2 regions of the Pseudoalteromonas ruthenica genome follow, and region 2 is predicted to be linked to the other one. Evidence: riboswitches for the same ligand, from Rfam matches in the RefSeq annotation. Region 2 holds a riboswitch; the other holds the start of a gene.
What was found. Region 2 has a riboswitch for lysine ahead of lysC (lysine-sensitive aspartokinase 3). Riboswitches for the same ligand answer to the same signal wherever they lie in the genome.

Region 1 (10,860 bases), 1.5 Mb from region 2:
ATCCACTTCAATACCTTGGTTATACGCCAGCTCATTAAGCCAGCGAACTTGATTGATACTCTCCAACACAAAGGTACGTACCCCAGCGTCTAAGAATTCGCCTAACTGCTGGCGCGATTTTGCCGGCCCGGTGTTGAGGATGCGTTGTGCACCAACAGATTGTGAAAGCACCTGATTGAGCTCACCGCTGCTGGCGACATCAAAGTCAAAGCCAGCGGCTGCCAGAGTCTCGACAACCGCAGATAAAGGATTCGCTTTTACCGCATACCATAACTTCACCACATCTTGCGCCATCAGCTCATCAAGGTGCTTACGTAGACTGTCAAGATCGTAGACAAAGCAAGGTTCTTGGCGCTCCTGAGTGAGGGTATCAAAAGCGTTTAACAATGCGCCAGAGACAGGCATTAGCGTAATACCTCTTCTAACTCCAGCGATGCATCGCTGTGCTGATCGCGATATTTTACGATAAGCGCACAGCTCATACTGAGCCCTTGTTCGCGTCCCCAAGTGCTAGAGCTTGGGCGCGAGCCAGGTATAACGATGGCGTTGGCCGGAATCGCTTCGCCCTTATCGAGTTGTCGCTCGTTAACGCAGTCATATACTGGGATAGTGGCGCTTAAACGTACACCAGGGGCGAGTACCGCACCTTGGCGAACCACCACCCCTTCGACAATGACACAGCCTGCGCCGATAAAGGCATCATCTTCAATCACTACAGGGTTAGCGCCAATTGGCTCGAGCACGCCACCTAGTTGCACAGCGGCGCTAAGGTGAACGTTTTTGCCCACTTGCGCACATGATCCCACCAAGGCATGACTGTCGACCATAGTTCCACTATCGATGAAGGCACCAATATTGACATATGCAGGTGGCATGATAATGGTGCCAGGGGCAACGTAAGCACCTCGACGCACAGCACTACCGCCAGGCACCATGCGAACATTATCTTGGGCGCTAAAACCGCGAGGAGCTAGATTGTGCTTATCAACAAAGCCGCCCGCAAACTCGGTGTTATTGCCATTTTTGAAGGCTTCGAGAATGCCTTTTTTTACGTCCACATTGGCGTGCCATTGGCCGTGTTCGTCTTGTGTTGCGGCGCGTACGTGGCCGCTTTCGAGGTCATTTAGTAAGTCTAACCAACTCATAACTGAGGTACCTTGTTAACTAATTTTATCAATGTGCCCACGCAACAATGCGTTCATGGGCATTAAGAAGTGGTTGTGTGTCATTAAGCTCAAGGTGGCTTAATGGTGGTCGTAACACCGGGCTGTTGAGGCGTTCAAGAGCATGCAAAAGGCACTTAACGGGCACTGGATTGGCTGCACTGAACAGCGCATCAATTGCACTGCGCCAGGTTACAAAGGCATTGACGCTTTGCCCTTGAAGGCATTGTTGTACCAGATGCTGTGTCTGCTGTGGCCAGACGTTGGCGGCCACAGATACAAGGCCCGCTGCACCGGCCTGAGCAAAATAAGGCATCAGCGCGTCGTCGCCACTGAAAATTGCTAACTCAGGCGCGGCTTCGCGGTAAGCCTCAAATTGTGCAATATCACCGCTGGCTTCTTTAAGTGCCCAGCACAGTGGGTGCTGTTGTAGCTGTGCTAAGACCGTAGGGGGAATACTAACTGCAGCGCGTCCGGGCACGTTGTACAACATGCACGGCTTTTTGCTGGCATCCAGTAGTGCCGAGTACCAATGTAGCTGCCCCTGAACACCCGGTTTAGCATATAAGGGCGCTCCCAGAAGGTAGGCGTCTATGGGGTGTTGGTTACAAAAACTAAGCCATTGTAGTTGCTGGCTAAGGTTAAAACCGCCCACGCCAACCATCAGTGGCACACGCAAGGTGAGCGCAGTAACGTGACGAACCACGGCTTGTTGCTCATCTATACTGAGAGCCAGAGCTTCACCAGTAGAGCCAAGAATAAGAATGCCGTTTCCCGCTTGCTCTTGCTCGCGCACAAGTAGGGTTAAGGTGTTAAAATCAATACTGCCGTCAGCATGCATCGGAGTGATCAATGCTGTCCAGACAATGGTATCTGCTAAAGAATGAGTTGTAGTCATCTCTCACGAACTTAGTGCGAGTTCGATTGAATTAGGAAGGGGTTGCCCGCCTCGCATCGAACTGGTTAAATTCGAAGAGCGAATGGGCTTAAAACACAGAGCCAAATGGGCCCAGCGTTACTAAGACCAGAAGCTCTCCACCAAAAACATAGCGCTGAGCGCTAATGGTGACAGTCGCTGGGATTCAACCCATGCGCCCGAGACAGTAAGTAGCAAACTTTACTGGTCTCTCGGCGTACATTCCCCTCGTTATGGTGCTTTGGAGTTTGCTCTCCTTCCCATAACTACCTGAATGACGCTCCTCTTCTAGCCCTTGCGACCACAGCACATGTGGCCGACTCAATAAGGGTGCCTTTTTATTCAATCACTTTATGCTTAACGCTGTCAACGCTAAAGCGAGAACAAATTTTACAAAGGCTGATTTTGTGTCAGTATTAAGGGGTTATTGCAAAGGCCCCTCTTATGCAACGTCTTACCAAACACTTACAAAAACGTTATTTCTGGGCAGCCAGTGTGCTTGTTGTTGTCATACTTAGCTCTACATTTTATGTGATGAAAAGTATCAATATGCAGCGAAATGACGCGAAAGTAATAAACATTGCAGGTATGCAGCGGATGCTTTCGCAGAAGATTGCATTGCATAAATTGGCCGTCAATGACCGTGCTGTAAGTTTTGAGCAGCAGCAACTCGCTCGTGCCACTATGCGCTTTTACAATAACCATGAGTTTTTATTAGGCTCAGAGTTGGTGCAGCAAAGCCCTCAGGTGCTGGCGCTTTATCACCAGCAGGGTTTGGATGGTCGGGTGCGCCAGTATGTGCAGTTAGCGAGTCGCAGCGATGCACCTTTAAGTGCTTTTCAGGGTCAAAAACTACTGTCGTTATTGCAGGACTTAGATGCTGTTGTCACCGTATTAGAGTCAAAATCTAAGCAAAAAATAGAACATTTACAGCTTGTTATTCCCCTTTTAACGCTGGCAGCCATTGCTACTATTTTATGTGAGTGGTGGCTCATCTTTAATCCTTTGACACGTCGAGTGTCAGCTATTCTTTATCGGCTTCGTTACCAACGGCGTCAAGCCGCGCATGCGCATCGGGTAAAATCTGACTTCTTAGCTAATATGAGTCATGAGCTAATGACGCCAATTACGGGGATTATTGGCCTATTGGACTCTCATACTGCGGCTGGTCGCGAAGAACAGCAAACGGCATTGGGCTGCGCCCGACATTTGCAAGCGCTAGTGCAAGAAATGTTGGAATTACAGAAGCTTAAGTCGGGAGCGTTTACTACTTTAGTGACCGAGCAGTCATTAAAGCAAACGGTGAGAGCAATATTGGCGCCTTGGCAGCTTAAGTCTGAAACCCTGCAGCGATTGAGTGTCGAGGGTGAAGATAGCCTACCTGTTCAAGCACAAACTGATCATCTGCATTTAATCCAAGCAGTTAATCAGCTATTGAGCAACGCCTTTATACATACGCGCGCTGCGGTGCATGTGCAATTTGAATACCATGAACCATCTGGGCTGCTGAGTGTTGTCGTTAAAGATAACGGCGATGGCATTGCTACTGCTGATATTGAGGCTGCTCGGCAACATGCTGTGTATTACAACACCGAGCAGGTACAGCACTTTCAGGGCGTGAAATTAGGTCTCAGCCTCGTGTATGCGTTGGCTCAAGAGGTGGGTGGAAGCCTTACGATTCGTAGTACCACAACAGGCACTGAGGCCAAGCTAACTTGGCCCGTACTTACTATCGACAAAGCCCGGTTAGAGCCAAGCAGCCAGCATGGCGATATTCTGATTGTTGAAGATAACCCAATAAATCAGTTAGTGCTTGCTAAACAAGCTCAGCAAATAGGCTTTAACACCACCATTGTTGATGATGGTGAGCAAGCACTCAATAAATTACTAGAACATCACTATCAATGTGTATTAATGGATTTAAATATGCCAAACAAAGACGGCATAAGTACCATTATTGAGATTCGTGAGCGCTTAGCGCTCAGCGTGCCTATTTTTTTGGTGACTGCCAGTCAAGATGAGCATCGTATCGCGCAGAGTATCACTGTCGGCGCCAATGCCGTACTTAACAAGCCGGTCAATACTCAGCAGTTGAGCGCGTTATTGAAAAAACACGTTATTGAGAGGGCTGCCTTTTCGTAACCGTGAATCCTTGTTCGCGCAGTAGGTTAACGAGCCCATTTTTTTCCGGTAAATGGAGCGCACCTACGGCGATAAACAGTGACTGCTGCTGCATTGGCTGGTTAAGTTGTGCGACCCAGTTTTGATTACGCTCAATAAGTAAAATATGCTCGTTAAGTTGGCCGAATTCAGAGTCATCAAAAGCGTCGTGGTAGTACTGCCTCAGTATGTCAGTATCTCCCTGCTTCCACGCGCTGATCAATCGAGCAAAATAGTGGTCGAGGTCTTTGAGTTGGCGAAAAGTATCGTTGACCATTTCATCAGCGTAATTATCTAAGGCGCTGAACATTTCTAGTTGCTGCTCTAGCGACTCGAGCTCCATTATCGGCTTACCTATTGCGTTTGCCTTAGCTAACACTTGCTTGTCGATTCCGTTTTGCTCTGAATAGCCTGCATTTTGATACTCGATTTGCACCATAGTGAGTAAAACGGCCCAAGGCTTTAAGCCCGAGAACATGGCTATATTAATACTCTTTTGTGCAAAGTAGTCACTGAGGCGTTGATAATTTTTACTGCTCAGTTCAGTTTCTAGCGTGCGGCCGTTACGCAGCATCATTAGCGGCATGGAGCGTTGTTGAATTTGCATAGGTGAGAGCGCGCTAATATCTACTTCAACGACCACTTTATCACTGCGGCTAATTGCTTGCTCAACATAAGAGGGGAGGCCTTTCATTGCTTCATCACCAACATGCACAGTGCCAAACAAATAGGAAGTAACGCCATTTTTCTCCACTTGCCACAGTGCCGGAGTGGTGTTTGCGAGGCAGAGCTGAGTGAAAAATGCAAAACAAATGTACAGCAGTGACCAGAAGGTTTTTTTCATAATGGTATCCAGAGGTAGTTGTTTTTAGCCAGTGTAACTGAGTTCGGTAATTTAGCCTATTGGCTGACCATTTTTACTAAAAATATTCAGCTGTTACAGCACACTATGTTAAATACGTTTTAATGTCGCAATGAAAAAGTTGGAATTATTTTTCTCTTAACTGACTTTTTGGGTTTTTTTATGTGATTAGTGTCGTCATTTTTAGTTGTTTCGCATTGTTTTTATGGTTGACTTAGGAGGGCTGCCAAGGTACTAATAGAAAAAGAGCGCAGAAATGCGGTAACAAATTTAAAAAAGCGAAGCGAAAAGTACATGTTGAATATGCAACTTAGCCTAGTCCTAGTGATTAACGTCGTGGTGATTATTATTACCACGGGGGCTTTGTAGTGCGTTAAAAAAGTAATTTCGCAAAGAAGCCCCCCGCACTGAAAAGTTCGGGGGGCTTCTTCGTTTATGGGCCAACACATTGAGGAATGAGGAAAAATGACTGGCGCAGAATTAGTGATCGACATATTAGCCAAAGAGGGCATAAACGAGGTATTTGGTTACCCTGGTGGGGCCATCATGCCCATTTACGATGCCCTTTATGAATCTCCAGTCACTCATTACTTAACTCGCCATGAGCAAGGAGCTGGCTTCGCCGCTGTGGGTTATGCACGCAGTAGTGGCAAACTGGGTGTGTGCATGGCCACTAGTGGCCCGGGAGCCACAAACCTGATCACCGCCCTTGCCGATGCCATGATGGACTCCGTGCCGTTACTAGCCATTACTGGGCAGGTACCCACAGCGGCAATCGGCTCGGATGCATTCCAAGAGGTTGACGTCTTGGGAATGTCTCTTTCATGCACTAAGCATAGTTTTATGGTTGAGCGCAGTGAAGATTTAGCGCATACCCTGCAACAAGCCATCCACTTAGCTCAAAGTGGTCGCCCAGGCCCTGTGCTTGTTGATATTCCAAAAGATATTCAAATGAATGAGGCGCATTACCAGCCTTGGCTAGCCGAATCAGAGCCGACGTCGCAACCTTGCCAGCAACAAGTTCAATTGGCTAATCAGTTGCTAAGCGAAGCTCAGCGGCCAGTGGCCTATATCGGTGGTGGGGTTCAAAGTGCTGGAGCCCAGCAACAACTCATGCAGTTTCTATACAAGACCAATATGCCAGCGGTGCAAACACTTAAGGCGTTAGGCAGCGTCACACCGGATTATCCACTTAATTTAGGCATGTTAGGTATGCATGGCACTAAGGCCGCTAACTTGGCGGTACAAGAATGTGACCTGCTGTTGTGTATTGGTGCCCGTTTTGACGATCGCGTGACCGGCAATCTGACTAAGTTCGCGGCGAACGCGAAAGTTGTGCACCTTGATATCGATGCTGCTGAAGTAGGCAAGCGAAAGCCTACAGATGCGTCGCTGGTGGCGGATTTAAAAATATCACTGCCGCAATTGCAATGTTTTGTCAGCGAGCCGCAGTGGTGTAACTATGTTGAGGAGCTAAACCAAGAGCATGCGTGGCGCTACGACTACCCCGGTGAAACCGTGTATGCACCAGCTTTACTTAATCAACTGTCGCAGCAGCTAAGTGCCGATGCAGTGGTATGTTGTGACGTTGGTCAGCACCAAATGTGGGTCGCGCAGCACATGCAATTTAGCCACCCGAGCAACCACTTAAGTAGCGGCGGTGCCGGGACCATGGGGTTTGGTTTACCTGCTGCCATTGGCGCGAAAATCGCCCGCCCCGAAGATACCGTGGTGGTGGTCTCTGGTGATGGCTCCATCATGATGAATATTCAAGAGCTGGCCACCATCCGCCGTAACAATTTAGATATTAAAATCGTGGTTATTGATAACCAAAGGTTGGGTATGGTGCGCCAATGGCAGCAGCTATTTTTCGCTGAACGCTACAGTGAAACGACCCTTTCTGACAATCCAGATTTTGTCGCTTTAGCGCGCGTTTTTGGCATCGCAGGGCGCTGTATCACTTCCCAGGAGCAAGTACAAGCTGCGCTTAGCGAGTTGCATAGCATTGACGGCCCGTATTTGCTGCATGTGTGTATTGATGATGCCGATAACGTCTGGCCATTGGTACCGCCAGGTGCCGCGAACGATCAAATGCTGACGCAAACAAACCAACAGGGGCAACCATGAAACATCGCTTAACCTTACATCTTGCCAATCAAACCGTCGCCGTTGAACGCTTTTTACGAGTTGCTCGCCATCGTGGTTTCAAGCTAACGGCGTTGGAATTAGCCAGCAGTGAAGAGCATTATGCTATCAATATGACTGTCGACAGCGACAAACCCATCTATCTTTTAACGCAACAACTGAATAAGCTGGTAGATGTGCAAAGCGTGACTTTGCAACAACTACAACAACAAGCGATTTAGCGCTGCGACCAGCAAGGCGCACAGCAACACGGATTTATAAGAAGGTATTAACACATGACACAAACATCCGAATTAATCTGGCACAACGGCGAGATGATCCCTTACCAGCAAGCCACCACGCACGTATTAAGCCATGCCTTACATTATGGTAGCTCGGTATTTGAGGGGATCCGTGCCTATGACACCGCTAATGGGCCGGCTATTTTTCGTTTAACTGACCATATGAAGCGGCTTTTTGATTCAGCAAAAATCTACCGCATGGAAATCCCATTTTCACTGGAAGAGTTAAATCAGGCGTGTAAAGAAGCGGTGAAACAAAATGGCTTCAGTGATGCTTATCTGCGCCCGTTTGCCTTTTTAGGTCACGTTGGCTTGGGGTTAAACCCCAAATCACACCTAGCCGATGTCACCGTAGCGGCTATGGAATGGGGCGCCTATCTCGGTGAGGACAGTCTCGCTCAAGGCGTTGATGTATGTATCTCTTCATGGAACCGCCTGGCGCCTAATACCATGCCCACGGCGGCAAAAGCGGGCGGCAACTATTTGTCTTCGCAGCTTATATCTGGTGAAGCCAAGCGTAACGGCTATGTTGAAGGCATTGCCTTAGACACCAATGGGTGTTTGAGTGAAGGAGCAGGCGAAAACCTCTTTGTGATTAAAAATGGTGTGCTATACACGCCACCGACCACCGCCTGTATTTTACCTGGCCTGACTCGCGACACCATTATGACGCTTGCCAAAGAGCGCGGCTATGAAGTGCGTGAAGAGTCAATTGCCCGTGAGGCATTGTACCTTGCCGACGAATTCTTTATGACCGGTACGGCCGCCGAGGTCGTTCCGGTGCGCAGTGTCGACCAAATTCAGGTCGGCGAAGGCCAGCGTGGCGCTATCACCGAAGAGCTGCAAACCGCCTATTTTGATTTGGTCAAAGGGCGCAGTGAAGACCCGCGCGGCTGGCTAGAGTACGTAAACGACTAACGACGAGGTGCCACTAGCACCACCATTTTGGGAATGAGGTAAGTCAAGGCAGCCACGGCTGTACTTGCAAATATATAGAGGTAAACATGGCAAAACTGCGTAGCGCAACAACCACCGAAGGACGCAAAAGAGCAGGGGCTCGGGCGCTTTGGCGAGCGACCGGCATGAACGACAGCGATTTTAAAAAACCGATTATCGCGGTGGTTAATTCATACACTCAGTTCGTGCCGGGGCACGTGCATTTGAACCAGCTCAGCGAGCTAATGGCACACACCATTCGTGATGCCGGTGGGGTGCCACGTGAATTTAATACCATCGCCATTGATGACGGTATCGCCATGGGTCACGGCGGCATGCTGTATTCTCTGCCGTCACGAGACCTCATTGCCGATTCGGTGGAGTATATGGTTAATGCTCACTGTGCCGATGCCATGGTATGTATCTCTAACTGTGACAAAATCACCCCAGGGATGATGTTAGCCGCGTTGCGATTAAATATTCCGGTGATCTTCGTTTCTGGCGGGCCGATGGAGGCGGGCAAAACTCGCCTTGCGGATATCGACATTAAATTAGATTTGGTTGATGCCATGGTCAAAGGCGCCGACCCTAGTGTCAGCGATGAAGACTCAGAACAAGTAGAGCGCTCTGCGTGTCCAACCTGCGGCTCATGCTCGGGTATGTTTACCGCCAACTCGATGAATTGTTTATTGGAAGCCCTAGGCTTGGCTCTTCCAGGAAACGGCACCACCTTAGCAACGCATAAGGATCGGATGCAGCTTTATGTTGAAGCCGGTCAACGCATCGTTGATTTATGTCAGCGTTACTATGGCCAAGAAGACGATTCGGTGCTGCCGCGTAATATCGCCAATCAGGCTGCCTTTATGAACTCAATGACGTTGGATATCGCCATGGGCGGTTCATCCAATACGGTGTTGCATTTATTAGCCGCCGCCCAAGAGGCTGGGGTAGATTTCGATATGAATGACATTGATAGGCTCTCACGCAGCACCCCATTTTTATGTAAAGTCGCTCCTGCGACGCAGCAATACCATATTGAGGATGTGCATCGCGCTGGCGGGATTATGGCCATTCTCAACGAATTGGCGAAAGCGGATAAGCTGGATTTATCCGTTGGCCACGTCGGGGGGGCCAACCTTGGCGAGGTGATTGCTCGCTATGATGCCAGCAAAGAAAAGAACACGGCGGCGCGCACATTTTACCGTGCTGGTCCTGCTGGCATCCGCACTACCAAAGCCATGAGTCAGGATTACCGTTGGCAAGAGATGGACTTGGACCGCGAGCAGGGGTGTATTCGCAGTGTCGAACATGCCTTTCGCCAAGATGGTGGGCTGGCGGTGCTTTATGGCAACTTAGCTCCCAACGGCTGTATTGTGAAAAGCGCGGGGGTCAGTGATGACATGTTGGTGTTTAAAGGCACTGCTAGGGTGTTTGAATCACAAGACGATGCAGTCGAAGGCATTTTAGGCGGCCAAGTACAAAAAGGCGATGTGGTGGTGATCCGCTACGAGGGCCCCAAGGGCGGCCCGGGCATGCAGGAAATGCTGTACCCGACTAGTTATCTAAAATCCATGGCCTTAGACAAGGATTGTGCGCTTATTACCGATGGCCGCTTTTCCGGTGGTACGTCGGGCTTTTCTGTGGGTCATGTTTCTCCTGAGGCTGCCAGTGGCGGTGCGATTGCTCTAGTTGAAGATGGGGATGAAGTGATACTCGATATCCCCAACCGAGGTATCAATCTGAGTTTATCGCAGCAGCAGCTTGAGGCGCGGGCGCAAAAACAGCAGCAACGTGGCAAAGATGCATATAAGCCGCTCAACCGTAATCGTCCTGTAACAGCCGCGCTCAAGGCGTATGCGCTGCTGGCAACCAGTGCGGACAAAGGTGCTGTTCGCGACCTTGAAAAGCTTGAGGAGCTAAGCTGATGGCCGCCTCCGAGCTTGACTATTTTCGCGCTATTATCCAAGCCAATATGGAGCCTTTGGTTAAGTTCACAGAGGTCAGTGAACTGACTGCGTTAGAGCAAAAACTAGGGTGCAAGGTGTGGCTTAAGCGTGAGGACCAACAACCCGTTTACTCCTTTAAGTTGCGGGGCGCTTATAACAAGTTAAGGCAACTGGAAAAAGGCAGCAAGGTGATCACCGCCTCAGCCGGTAATCACGCACAAGGAGTGGCGTTAAGTGCCACCGAGTTAGGGCATCAAGCCATTATCGTGATGCCCCTTACCACGCCGCAGATCAAGGTCAATGCAGTACGTGGCTTCGGCGGTGAGGTGATTTTACACGGCCATCACTTTGATGCTGCAAAAGCCCATGCCTTAAAACTGGCCGAGCAACTGCAGGCGGTGTTTGTGCCGCCATTCGATGATCCCGATGTGATCATTGGCCAAGGCACGAT
Region 2 (10,860 bases):
AATAGGGCATCTAAATAGCGGTGGATGGGCGCGAGTAGGCGAAAGGCATGGTCTTTTTCTTTGCATAGCCCTAAGCGCACCATGCGCATTAACACGTCTTTGCGCAGGTCGGTGCCGGAGAAAATCTCCAGTTGGTCAAACAGCACCTTGTTGTGCAATACCAACTCTTGGCATAGCTCTAAATCCACCTCACTGTCGAATAGCGCACGCATTGGATCTTTACCGGCATTGGCGTAGTGTTCGATTAAGGTGTAGATAAAAAGCGCGATGGCCCGCGATATTTTACCCATATTGGCGGTGCCTTCATCCATAGCGAAGTAATAAAAGCCTCGCGCATCATGCACAAGGGTGTGGCCTAAGGCCGTAAATAACAGCTCGTATTGGTCTCGCTGTTGGTCTAGCTCTTGCCAGGCCAAGTTGTCTTGCTCGCTGACGTGGTAGCCACTGACTAGTTTTTTGTTAATGTAATGCAGTTGCGTTAGCTGCGATAAATCAATCTGACTCATACCGGGTCATTACTCTCATTAGTGGGCTCGCTGGCGGCAACGAAGGGATACAAGGTAAAGCGCTTGCCAGCGAAGGTCTTCTGTTCGGGGTGGGTATCTTGCTCGAGTGCTAAGCTCGCGTCGTTAATAAGCTTTTGATACAGGTAAAGTAGCTCATCGGCTTCTAGTTCTGGGTAGGAGCCACTGAGTACATCGATAACCTGTTGTTTGCCTGCGCGCTTTTTATTGTTGCTTTTAAACAGAGCGCGCACATCGCCATAAGCGGGGATCGCTGGTGGCGTATAGGGCGCAGCTTGGTCGCCATCGGGCAGCTCAAAGTCGTGCTCTTCAAATTCAGCCAACCCTGCCATATAGGCTGTTAGCTGAGCATTACTGCCGAGCTGGTGGCGCATCGGATCGGAGGCGAAAAACGGCTGGTGGGCACTCATAACCGTGTCTAACCCGCGCTTTCTTATGTGTGCCAGCACTTTTGCTGCCTGACGGGTGATCAATGTGTTTTGTCGTAACTCCTCACGCAGTGGCATAAGAATATCGGCGCTGTGACGCAAGCTTTGCTGACCTACTTGATGCATATCGAGGATGCGGGTGCGCAGCTGCTCAAGCATGCGAATACTGGCGCTGTCACGACCACTTTGCTTTAGTGTGTACAAGTGCGCGCTGAGGCCTTGCTCAATGGCATCAAAACACAGCTGAAATGGGCCGTTGATATCGAGCATGGCTAACATCGGCTCAATGTACTCATCGAACGCTTCAATAACGGCTTTGTAGCGTTTTGCCAGCGACAAGTGCGAGGCGTCAGACTTGGCTTGCTCAACCAAGTTGTAAATGGCATTTTCGTTATGTCGATAGAGCTTAACGATTTTGCGAACCCGTTCATCCATAATCCGGCTGTAACGACTAATATCCATGTAATCAGCATCATCTACCGCTTGTGCCAATTTAGTGCTCAAGCGTTGCAGGTCTTCCACCAAAACGTGAATCTCTGCGGCCACACCGAGACTTTCATCTTGCAGCAAGTAAGCGGCAAAATCACTAATGGCGCGGTTAATCTCCAACTGCGAAGACTTGGCCAAGGGCACCAAGATATCTTGATTGAGTAGGCGGTTGGTTTCTTTGTATATTTGCGCGCCGGAATAATGGGGAAAGTGCTGCTTCACTATACTCTGCACTTCTTTAATACTGAAATCGCCCATCTTGTAGCGTTTAATCAGAGTTTCCAGCACCGGCCATAGCTCTGTCAGCGTATTGAGAACGCGCTTGGCTAGTATCATGTTATGTATTCTTTGTGCTTGGCAATGGGGAGCGATTATAACGAAAGCGAACTAAGGGTAAAACAGCTTTTGCGCCGTTGCGCAAGCTTTACACGAGGGGAGTAAAAAAATTGTCATATTAGCGTATTTGGTAATAGCCCCGGGACATAAGCGGTGTTAGAATTCGCGCCGCTTGCAGACCAAAAACCTGTTATTGGTCTGACAATTAACCCAGGGTACTCCTAAGTTTGTTTTTTGTAGCGCGGGTGTGTGCATACGGGCAGTAAACTTAGCAGTATTGTTCTATTCGCCTATAGCAAGGAAAAATACCAAAAATGGTCAGTGCGCTCATCTTGACGCTCATTGCCGTGGCCTTTGTGCTTATTGTCGTGGAAGATGTCATCCACGTGAATAAGGCCAAAACCACGCTGTTTTTCGGCACCCTGTGCTGGATCATCCTCTTTATCTCCCCACTAAACGGTCACTCCCTCGACCACATTAAACATGAACTCAATGAGAATATTTTAGAAATTGCCACCCTTTGGCTATTTTTAATGGCGGCAATGACCTTTGTTGCCTATCTCAATTCCAAAGGGTTCATTCAAAACTTAGTGCAACGCGTATTGCCCAGCGAAATAAGTGAGCGTAAATTAATGTTCCTGATTGCTGGTTTTGCCTTTTTGTTTTCGTCGATTTCCGACAATATCACCGCAACCTTAGTGTCATTGGCGGTGGTGATGTCGTTGAAGTTAGACGGACGCAAGCTGGTCAAGTACGCTACGTTAATCATCTTCGCGGTTAACTCAGGGGGGGTGTCGCTTATTACCGGTGATGTCACCACGCTAATGATCTTCCTTGCTGATAAAGTCACCATAGCTAATCTTCTGCTGCTAGTGGCCCCTGCAGCACTGAGCGTTATTGTGCTCGCTGCTTTGTTATCGATGAAAATGAATGGTCGAGTGAGCTTCGCCTTGGGCGAGCCTAAAGCGATAGAAAAGACCGATATCACCATTGCGGCTATTTTTATCTCGACCATTGTCGGTACTCTAACCATGAGTGTGCTGTATTCCATTCCGCCTTTGTTGACCTTTTTGTTCGGGCTTTCGGTGATGTTTCTAAGCGCTCAGTTCTTGATGCGTAAAAAAGACGTGAATAAAAAAATCATCGACTATATTCGTGAAATTGAATACGACACCTTACTGTTCTTTGTTGGTGTGTTGCTGTTGGTCGGCGCGCTAAAAGAGGTTGGGGTGCTGGCGCAATTTACCCACTTGTATGAAGTATTGGCACCGAATCAAGCCAACTACTTGATGGGCATACTCTCAGCAGCGGTGGATAATGTGCCACTGACCGCAGCGTTATTAAAAGCAGATATTCACATGCAAACCCGCGACTGGCTCGCGTTTACCTATGCCACCGGCGTGGGTGGGTCGATGCTAGTTATCGGCTCGGCCGCAGGTATCATTGCCATGAGTAAGGTGCGTGACCTTACCTTTATGAGCTATCTGCGCAATACGGTGTACTTATTAATTGCTTATTCAGTGGGCTACAGCGGAGCCTACATGATGGGTGCGTTTGTTTAAGTACTGCAAAGTGGTATATCATTGACAGCATGAGGGCCATTATTTTGGCCCTCATAATGCACACATATAGGCATGGATTGCGATTACACGGTAAAAAGGATTGGCGCCAATTTTTTAGTTATTAGCAGTGATGTGCACCTTGGTTCTTAGAACTGGTCGTTGATCGCTGCAAAACATTTCCTTTCTCTGTAAGCTTCGCTTTTTATATCGGTGTTTAATTAGCTGCATCTATGTATTAAGAGGTCATATGACGTTAGAAGTAATACAGAATCCAGAACAAGACTTACTCGACTTTATTGCTCAGCAAATCAGCCAATATAATTGGGCCCATTGGCAAAATGTAGAACGTAAACCTTTAGCGGTTAGCTGGCGCGATGATCAAGGCGAAGTAAAAGCCGGTGCCAGTGGCCGCACCTTTGGTCATTGGTTGCTATTGGATTATCTTTGGGTGAGTGACACATTGCGTGGGCAAGGCATCGGCTCACAGTGTCTCACTGCCATAGAACAAGCCGCAAAGGCGCGCGGGTGCACGTATGTGCTGCTCGATACCTTGGATTTTCAGGCGCAACCGTTTTATGAGCGTCATGGCTATGAAACACAATGGGTGCAACAGCAATATCCGCTTGACGGCAAAAAATACTTTATGAGCAAACAGCTTCATGAGTAAGCCGAGACGGTACTTAAAAAGAACAAGGAGGTTAGTTTTGGCGGCATTACTGTTTGGTTTTATATTCGCGTTTCTAGTGCCCGAGCCGGTGACCATTCCCGTGCATGGGGCAAGTAGCGCTGATTGGCATCAAGATACCTTTTGGTATGAACCTTGGGGAAGCTCTGGGGTGCATAAAGGGGTAGATATTTTTGCCAATAAAGGCACTGACGTGGTGGCCGCTTCACATCACTTGGTGATTTATCGTGGACAGTGGCCCAAGGGCGGCAATGTGATGATTGCCCTCGGACCAAAATGGCGATTACACTATTATGCTCATCTAGACAGCTTCAGTGATAGCGAACGTCGTTGGTTTAGTGGCGGTGAGCAAATAGGCAGTGTTGGCACCAGCGGCAATGCCCAAGGTAAAGCCGCTCATTTACACTACTCATTGGTGACTTTAATTCCTTACTTTTGGCTTATTGATAGCGCCCCCCAAGGCGTCAAGAAAGCCTTCTACCTCAACCCTATAACTTATTTCGACAACTAACGGAGCAACGGATGCGATTAGTATTACTGGCTTTGGCGTTTATTTTACTGCTATGCAGTTGCGCAGAACCCGTCCCTGCACAAAAGCGCGATTATGTCGGGCACTGGCAAAGTCCCAGCATGAGTCTATTGATTCTTGAAGATGGCACAGTCGCCTATAAACGCTATAAAAACGGGGGCTCCACCTCAGTGGAAGGGCCGCTGCAATCATTTGAGGGTGACGACTTCAGTGTTGGCATTGGTTTTTTCAGCACCACCTTCATCGTCAACGAGCCACCCAACAACAACGACGGTCAATGGACTATGGTCGTTGACAATGAACGGCTAATAAAACAGCCGTCTGCCTACAGCCATTAAATTCAGTTTTCATCAAACAAGGAAGACCCCAGTGAGTCAACTTACCCGCAAAAAGCAATTTGCCACGCGTGCGGTGATCACCCGCGCTTTATACACCGGTGCATTGTTTATCTATGTACTGTTTTTTATTAATTTTATGATGGAGCAGAGCTTTTGGGCGCAAGCGATATCGGTGTTGATATTTAGTTTTATGCTCAGTGCCCAGTATCAATGGAGCATCGAGCCCATACGCTGTAGTGCCATATTTGTTGAGCATGGGGTACTGAACTTACTTGATACGCCGATAAAGCTCGCTGATGTCAAAGAGGTCATTTACTGCCAGCACCAGCGTTATGAACATATTGTTCGTTTTCGCTATCACAATAGAACTTTTCAAGACTTTGAGCTCTCCTCGAGTGACCTGATAGCCGATTTACAGCTTTATCATTTTTTAGTGGCCCAAGGTTTGGTGGTGCGCATGACTGAAGACAGTAGTCAGTTTTCTTAGATATTGGCGAGCACTCACTATTAGCTTATCTCATGACGATTTTATTCACAGGAAAGGTAACTTTATTTTTCACACAATATCGAGCATTTATTCTTTATAAGCAAATTTTTATAAATTGATTGTTGCGTAATTAAGGAATTATAACGTTGGCTTTTTAATGAAAAAGAGGTGTTCAGATTTATTTATTGTTGATAGGTTAATAGTGGTTTGATTGAAAAATAATCAACTTAGTTTCTGTTTATATAAATGATAAGTTTATGTAGCATTTTTGTTTCCAAACTATTGTTAAGGAAATAGAAATGAGACAAAAAATTTTATCAGCCTGTGTGTTGGCGTTGCTCTTTTTCGTGGCCAATAATGTATTGGCATCTAGCTCACAAATAAAAGTAACAGACTACAATACCTTCTATGATACCCAAGTAAACAGTGTAAATTGCGGAGGGTATTGGGACGAGCGATTAGTGAGAGTCTGTGATTATAGAACCGAGTTAGTAGACGTTTCTTACAAACGTTGTCACTACAGGCTTACAGCATCGGCTCCTAATAGCGATGCGCCAGAGTGGGAAACTCGCGTTGTATTATCAACACAAAGTTGCCCAGCAAACTGGACAATTGCCGGACCTTCTGGCCAGGCTCCCGGTGGCGTATATATGCATCAACACAACTCCTATTTCACTCAACAAGAAGAGCAAACCGTCGAATATAATTGTCGTATGGAAACGCGAACTGTTTGGGTGCCAGTTGATGGTGAGCATTGCCCCATACAACCCTAATTAGATTCCATAATCGGCAATACACAGGCTGGCTGCGGCCAACTTGTGTATCCAAGCAATCATTCACCGCCAGAACACCTCCAGTGAAGTGTGATATTGACTTCTAGCCGTCTGCTAGGTACATTGCTGATTCACTTCGGTCTCAGGATCGAATGTGTCGCAGAAGAGGTGCGATAGCTAGGTAGTAAACGTGAGGCCGACGACAGCCTTTGATCGTTTATGAGGGAGACTATCGCCGAGGAAGTGCATTGTGCGTCGCAATGGCTTTCGGTTCTTGAGGCTGAATCCTCGGAACTGTCACCTGTAGGGGTGGAGGGCTTCTGGCAATGGACATTCTTACCTTTTTAGTCTTGCCAAGTTCTCCTGATTGTATTTGAAAAATAACTCGTTTTTCATCTCGGAGAGAAAATGAATCAGGAATATTCTGTCGCCAAGTTTGGCGGTACTTCAGTGGCCGATCATGGTGCTATGAGTCGGTGTGCACAAATCATCGCTGCTAATAACAATGTGCGTGTGGTTGTTGTTAGCGCCAGTGCCGGGGTCACCAATCACCTGGTAGCGTTATGCCAAAGTGCATTAACGCCACAGCAGCGCCAAGCGCACATCGATGGGGTGATCGCCATCCAGCTTAATATTCTCGAGTATGTCAGCCTTGATGCCGATTTAGCCCACGGCTTTGATGTCACCTTGAACGCCTTTCGAAGCAGCGCTGAGCAAGCGCCACAATCGAGCGCTCACAGCGATGAGCTACTGAGTTTTGGCGAGCGCTTCTCCTCTTATTTGTTTACTCAGGTATTACGGGAACACGGCGTGGCGGCAACGCGCTTTGATGTGCGTTCGGTGCTCAAAACAGATAGTCAGTTTGGCAAAGCCCAGCCCAATATTAAAGCAACAGCGCAGCAAGCCCATGCCCAATTGCTGCCGTTGCTTAAAGATCAAGTGGTTGTCACTCAGGGCTTTATGGGCAGTGATGACTATGGCGATACCACCACCTTAGGGCGCGGGGGGTCGGATTACAGCGCGGCCTTATTAGCTGAGGCGATTGGCGCCAACAGCGTATATATTTGGACCGATGTGGTCGGTATTTTCAGCACCGATCCCAGAGTCTGTACCAAAGCCGCACCCATTGCCCACTTAAGCTTTGACGAAGCCGCCGAAATGGCAACCTTTGGCGCTAAAGTCTTACACCCGGCGACCATTTTACCCGCTGCACGCAGTGGTATTAGTGTGTTTGTCGGCTCCAGTCGCGAACCACAAGGAGGCGGGACGTGGATACAAAAAACGCCACAAGGAGACACTTTAGCTGGAGTTCGCGCAGTGACTCAGCGTAAAAACCAAATTCTCTTGACCCTGAAAAGCCCGGAAATGCTATTAGCGAGCGGCTTTTTAGCGCGGGTGTTCACTATTTTGAGTGAGCATAAAATTTCGGTTGATTTGGTCACAACTTCGGAGATAAGTGTCGCATTGACCCTCGATAATGCCCCGAATGCCAGTCGTCCGGAGCTTGATCAGCAAGCCCTCGAGCGTTTAAGCGAGTTTTGCCATGTGTCAGTTGAGAATAACCTCACATTGGTGGCGTTAATTGGCTCGGAGATTGTGCTGCGTCAGAGCGAGTTGAATTTAATGCAGGTGCTCAGTGAGTTTGATATTCGCCTTATTTGTCACGGCGCATCGAAACATAACCTGTGCTTCTTGGTTGAGCAAAGCCAGTCTGATGCGGTGGTGCAAACTATTCATCAACGGCTGCTGGAAGGTTAACAGTAAGCACCGGGCGCTGCGTATCGGTGATAAGACTGATATCAAAGTGCCCGGCAAATAGCTCCTGACAATACACTTGGCCATCAAGGGCGGCGATAAGCTCCAAAATGGGCTGGCCTAACAAGGTGGCAATGGGTTGCTTAGTCGCTTTTGCGTAGGCTTCTTTTAACGTCCAGACCCGGAAAAAGGTCTCAACATCGCGGTCAATATCTCTTGTCTCGGCCTCGGGATAATAGTGCGCTGCCAGCTTTTCAAAGGCGCGTGCGTTATCGACTTTCTCAATATCTACGCCTAATAAGGCTGTGCCGCGCGTCATTGCTACGGCAATGTGGCCATGAGCGTGGCTGATGACCACCCGCGCATCGAGAGGATGACCATCAATGCTCAGTATCAGCTGCGCCTGGTCAACGTCAAATTCACTGCACCAGGCAGCAAGAGGGTAATCGCGATACTGAGGGTACAGCTGTCGCGCCAGCTGTTTTATGGCCCAGCGTGTGGCGCGATATTCCTGCTGCGCCTGCGTCTTTTTACGTTTTGCTAAGACCGTTTGCTCTGTGCGGTGCAAATGTGAGTCATCTAATTCACTGTGCGCTTTTGCACAATAAAGCAACACTACGTCGCTGTGCTTGGCATGTTGCTCGGTATCGGTCGGTAAAGGTGAAAAGCGATAGGCTGGGTTTAGCATCAAGGACATTCCGATAAGCGTGGCTATGACTACTTTAATACGGGTAATTATGATTTAATAGCGGCAAAACAATAACAGATATCCCTGCGAATGACGAATAAGCGTGACGGTTTCCAAAGCCGTATAGGTTTTGTACTAGCGGCAGCTGGTGCAGCAGTAGGCCTAGGTAATATTTGGGGTTTTCCAACTCAAGCAGCGAATCACGGTGGCGGTGCTTTTTTACTGGTGTATTTCATTGTCATCTTTGCCTTGGCACTACCGGCACTGTTCACTGAGCTGTACTTGGGCTACGCCGCTCAAGCCAACCCGGTACAAGCACTTAAACGTGCTTGGCAACCAAAAGCGGCAAAAATAGGGGCAGGGGCTGGTTATATCGGTTTAGCCGGGGCCATTGTCATGCTGAGCTTTTATTCTATCGTGGCAGGATGGATGTTGGCCCACGCTTTAGCACCGCTGTGCGAGATGCTGGGAATGAATGACGCTGCCGCATTTTTAAGTGGTGACTCTCTCGCCCGTAACCTTATTTTCACGCCGCTGATGTTGGTGTTAACCGCAAGCATTATTTTAAAAGGGGTTAAATCAGGGATTGAAGCCTGGTCGCGGCGATTAATGCCGTTGCTTTTGGTGCTGTTAGTTGGCTTGATTTTCTATATCGGCTCGTTACCCGGCGCCGGTGAAGGCTTTAGTAATTACCTGCAACCTGACTTTACTAAGGTGTGGGACCCAGATTTAATCATCGCCGCCATGGGACAAGCGTTTTTCTCATTGTCGCTGGGGGTAGGGTGCATGATGATCTACGGCTCTTACTTAAAACCTGGAGCGAACATCGGCAAGCTGACCCTGAGTGTGGCCGCCCTTGATACATCGGTGGCGTTTTTGGCCGGTCTGCTTATTGTGCCCGCGATTTTTGTCGCCAGCCACAATGGCGTGGAAGTATTCCAAAACGGCAAACTCATTGGCGAAGGGCAACTGATCTTTGCGGTGCTCCCGCAATTGTTTAATACCATGGGCAGCATGGGGCTGGTGATTGCTTTGGCCTTTTTCGTTCTCATGTCGATTGCTTCGCTGACCTCGACCATTTCTTCGACCGAGATTCCGGTGGCGTTTTTGGTGGAAAATCATGGTATCGGCCGTAAAGCAGCCACTTGGCTGGTTAGCGCTGTGGTGATGTTGGCATCGCTCACCATAGTATTTAACTTCGATTGGCTGTTTGGCTTAGTGATCCAAGTATTTACTCAGTACCAGTTGCCTTTGATGGGATTGTTCTACTTTCTTACCCTCGGTTGGGTGTGGCGCCGTGGTAATCAATTAGCGCAATCTGACAAGATGAGTATTGTGGCGCTGCGCTGGTATATACGCCTAGTATGTCCGGTGCTAATGACCGCCGTGTTTATTAATGTGGCGCTGAAATAGCCGGCGCCACTTAGTGTTTTAAGGAGCGCAAACGCGATTGGTTAGCGCTTCACCCTTGGCGTATTGCAGTAAATTATCAAAGGTGGTTTGCACGATTTGCTGCAACGCTTCTTCGGTGAAAAATCCCTGATGCCCAGTGATCAACACATTTTGGAAGGTGAGCAGGCGGGCGAAGACATCATCTTGAAGAATCTCCTCTGAGCGGTCTTTAAAAAACAATTCCGACTCTTGTTCGTACACGTCTAAACCCAAATACCCAAGCTGACCGCTTTTTAGCGCATTGATACAGGCTTTGGTATCGAGCAGGGCGCCGCGCCCGGTGTTAATCAACATAGCGCCGCGTTTCATGTGGCGCAGTGCGTCGCTGTTTATAATATGGTGGGTTTGCTCGGTTAAGGGGCAATGCAAGCTAATAATATCGCTTTGCGCTAATAATGTGGCTTTATCAACCAGGGTAAAGTCGCCTTCAGGTTTTGCTGGGTCGACCACCAGTACTTTGGCGCCAAAACCATTCAGTATACGGCACAGCGCCAGCCCTATTTTACCGCACCCGATAAGCCCCACGGTTTTGCCGTGTAAGTTAAAACCTAGCAGGCCGTTGAGGTCGAAGTTATCCTCACGCACACGGTTATAGGCTTTGTGGGTTTTACGCGATAGGGTCAAGATCAGGGCGAGACAATGCTCTGCCACAGCCTCTGGGCTGTAGGCGGGCACCCGCGCAACCTCAATACCTAAGCGTGCGGCGTGGTCTAAATCAACGTTGTTAAAACCTGCACAGCGCAGTAAAACCAGCTTAATACCTAGCTCGTTGAGCTTATCGAGCACCTGTTTGTTGACCACGTCATTTACAAAT

Region 1: another riboswitch for lysine. It lies ahead of dapA (4-hydroxy-tetrahydrodipicolinate synthase); the one in region 2 lies ahead of lysC (lysine-sensitive aspartokinase 3).

What each region holds. Positions count from the first base shown of each region.
Region 1 is NZ_CP023396.1:2,452,669-2,463,528, reverse strand. It holds gene PRUTH_RS11460 (PLP-dependent decarboxylase) at 1-405, opposite strand, end outside; gene PRUTH_RS11455 (2,3,4,5-tetrahydropyridine-2,6-dicarboxylate N-succinyltransferase) at 405-1,145, opposite strand; gene dapA (4-hydroxy-tetrahydrodipicolinate synthase) at 1,174-2,061, opposite strand; lysine riboswitch at 2,184-2,375, opposite strand; gene PRUTH_RS11445 (response regulator) at 2,524-4,221, shown strand; gene PRUTH_RS11440 (TraB/GumN family protein) at 4,196-5,083, opposite strand; gene ilvG (acetolactate synthase 2 catalytic subunit) at 5,567-7,228, shown strand; gene ilvM (acetolactate synthase 2 small subunit) at 7,225-7,467, shown strand; gene PRUTH_RS11425 (branched-chain amino acid transaminase) at 7,522-8,445, shown strand; gene ilvD (dihydroxy-acid dehydratase) at 8,532-10,388, shown strand; gene ilvA (threonine ammonia-lyase, biosynthetic) at 10,388-10,860, shown strand, end outside.
Region 2 is NZ_CP023396.1:929,247-940,106, forward strand. It holds gene PRUTH_RS04425 (condensin complex protein MksE) at 1-506, opposite strand, end outside; gene PRUTH_RS04430 (MksB family condensin complex protein) at 503-1,777, opposite strand; gene nhaD (sodium:proton antiporter NhaD) at 2,092-3,339, shown strand; gene PRUTH_RS04440 (GNAT family N-acetyltransferase) at 3,587-4,006, shown strand; gene PRUTH_RS04445 (M23 family metallopeptidase) at 3,999-4,535, shown strand; gene PRUTH_RS04450 (hypothetical protein) at 4,547-4,891, shown strand; gene PRUTH_RS04455 (hypothetical protein) at 4,923-5,378, shown strand; gene PRUTH_RS04460 (hypothetical protein) at 5,678-6,151, shown strand; lysine riboswitch at 6,307-6,479, shown strand; gene lysC (lysine-sensitive aspartokinase 3) at 6,560-7,909, shown strand; gene PRUTH_RS04470 (4'-phosphopantetheinyl transferase family protein) at 7,881-8,594, opposite strand; gene PRUTH_RS04475 (sodium-dependent transporter) at 8,685-10,007, shown strand; gene PRUTH_RS04480 (2-hydroxyacid dehydrogenase) at 10,026-10,860, opposite strand, start outside.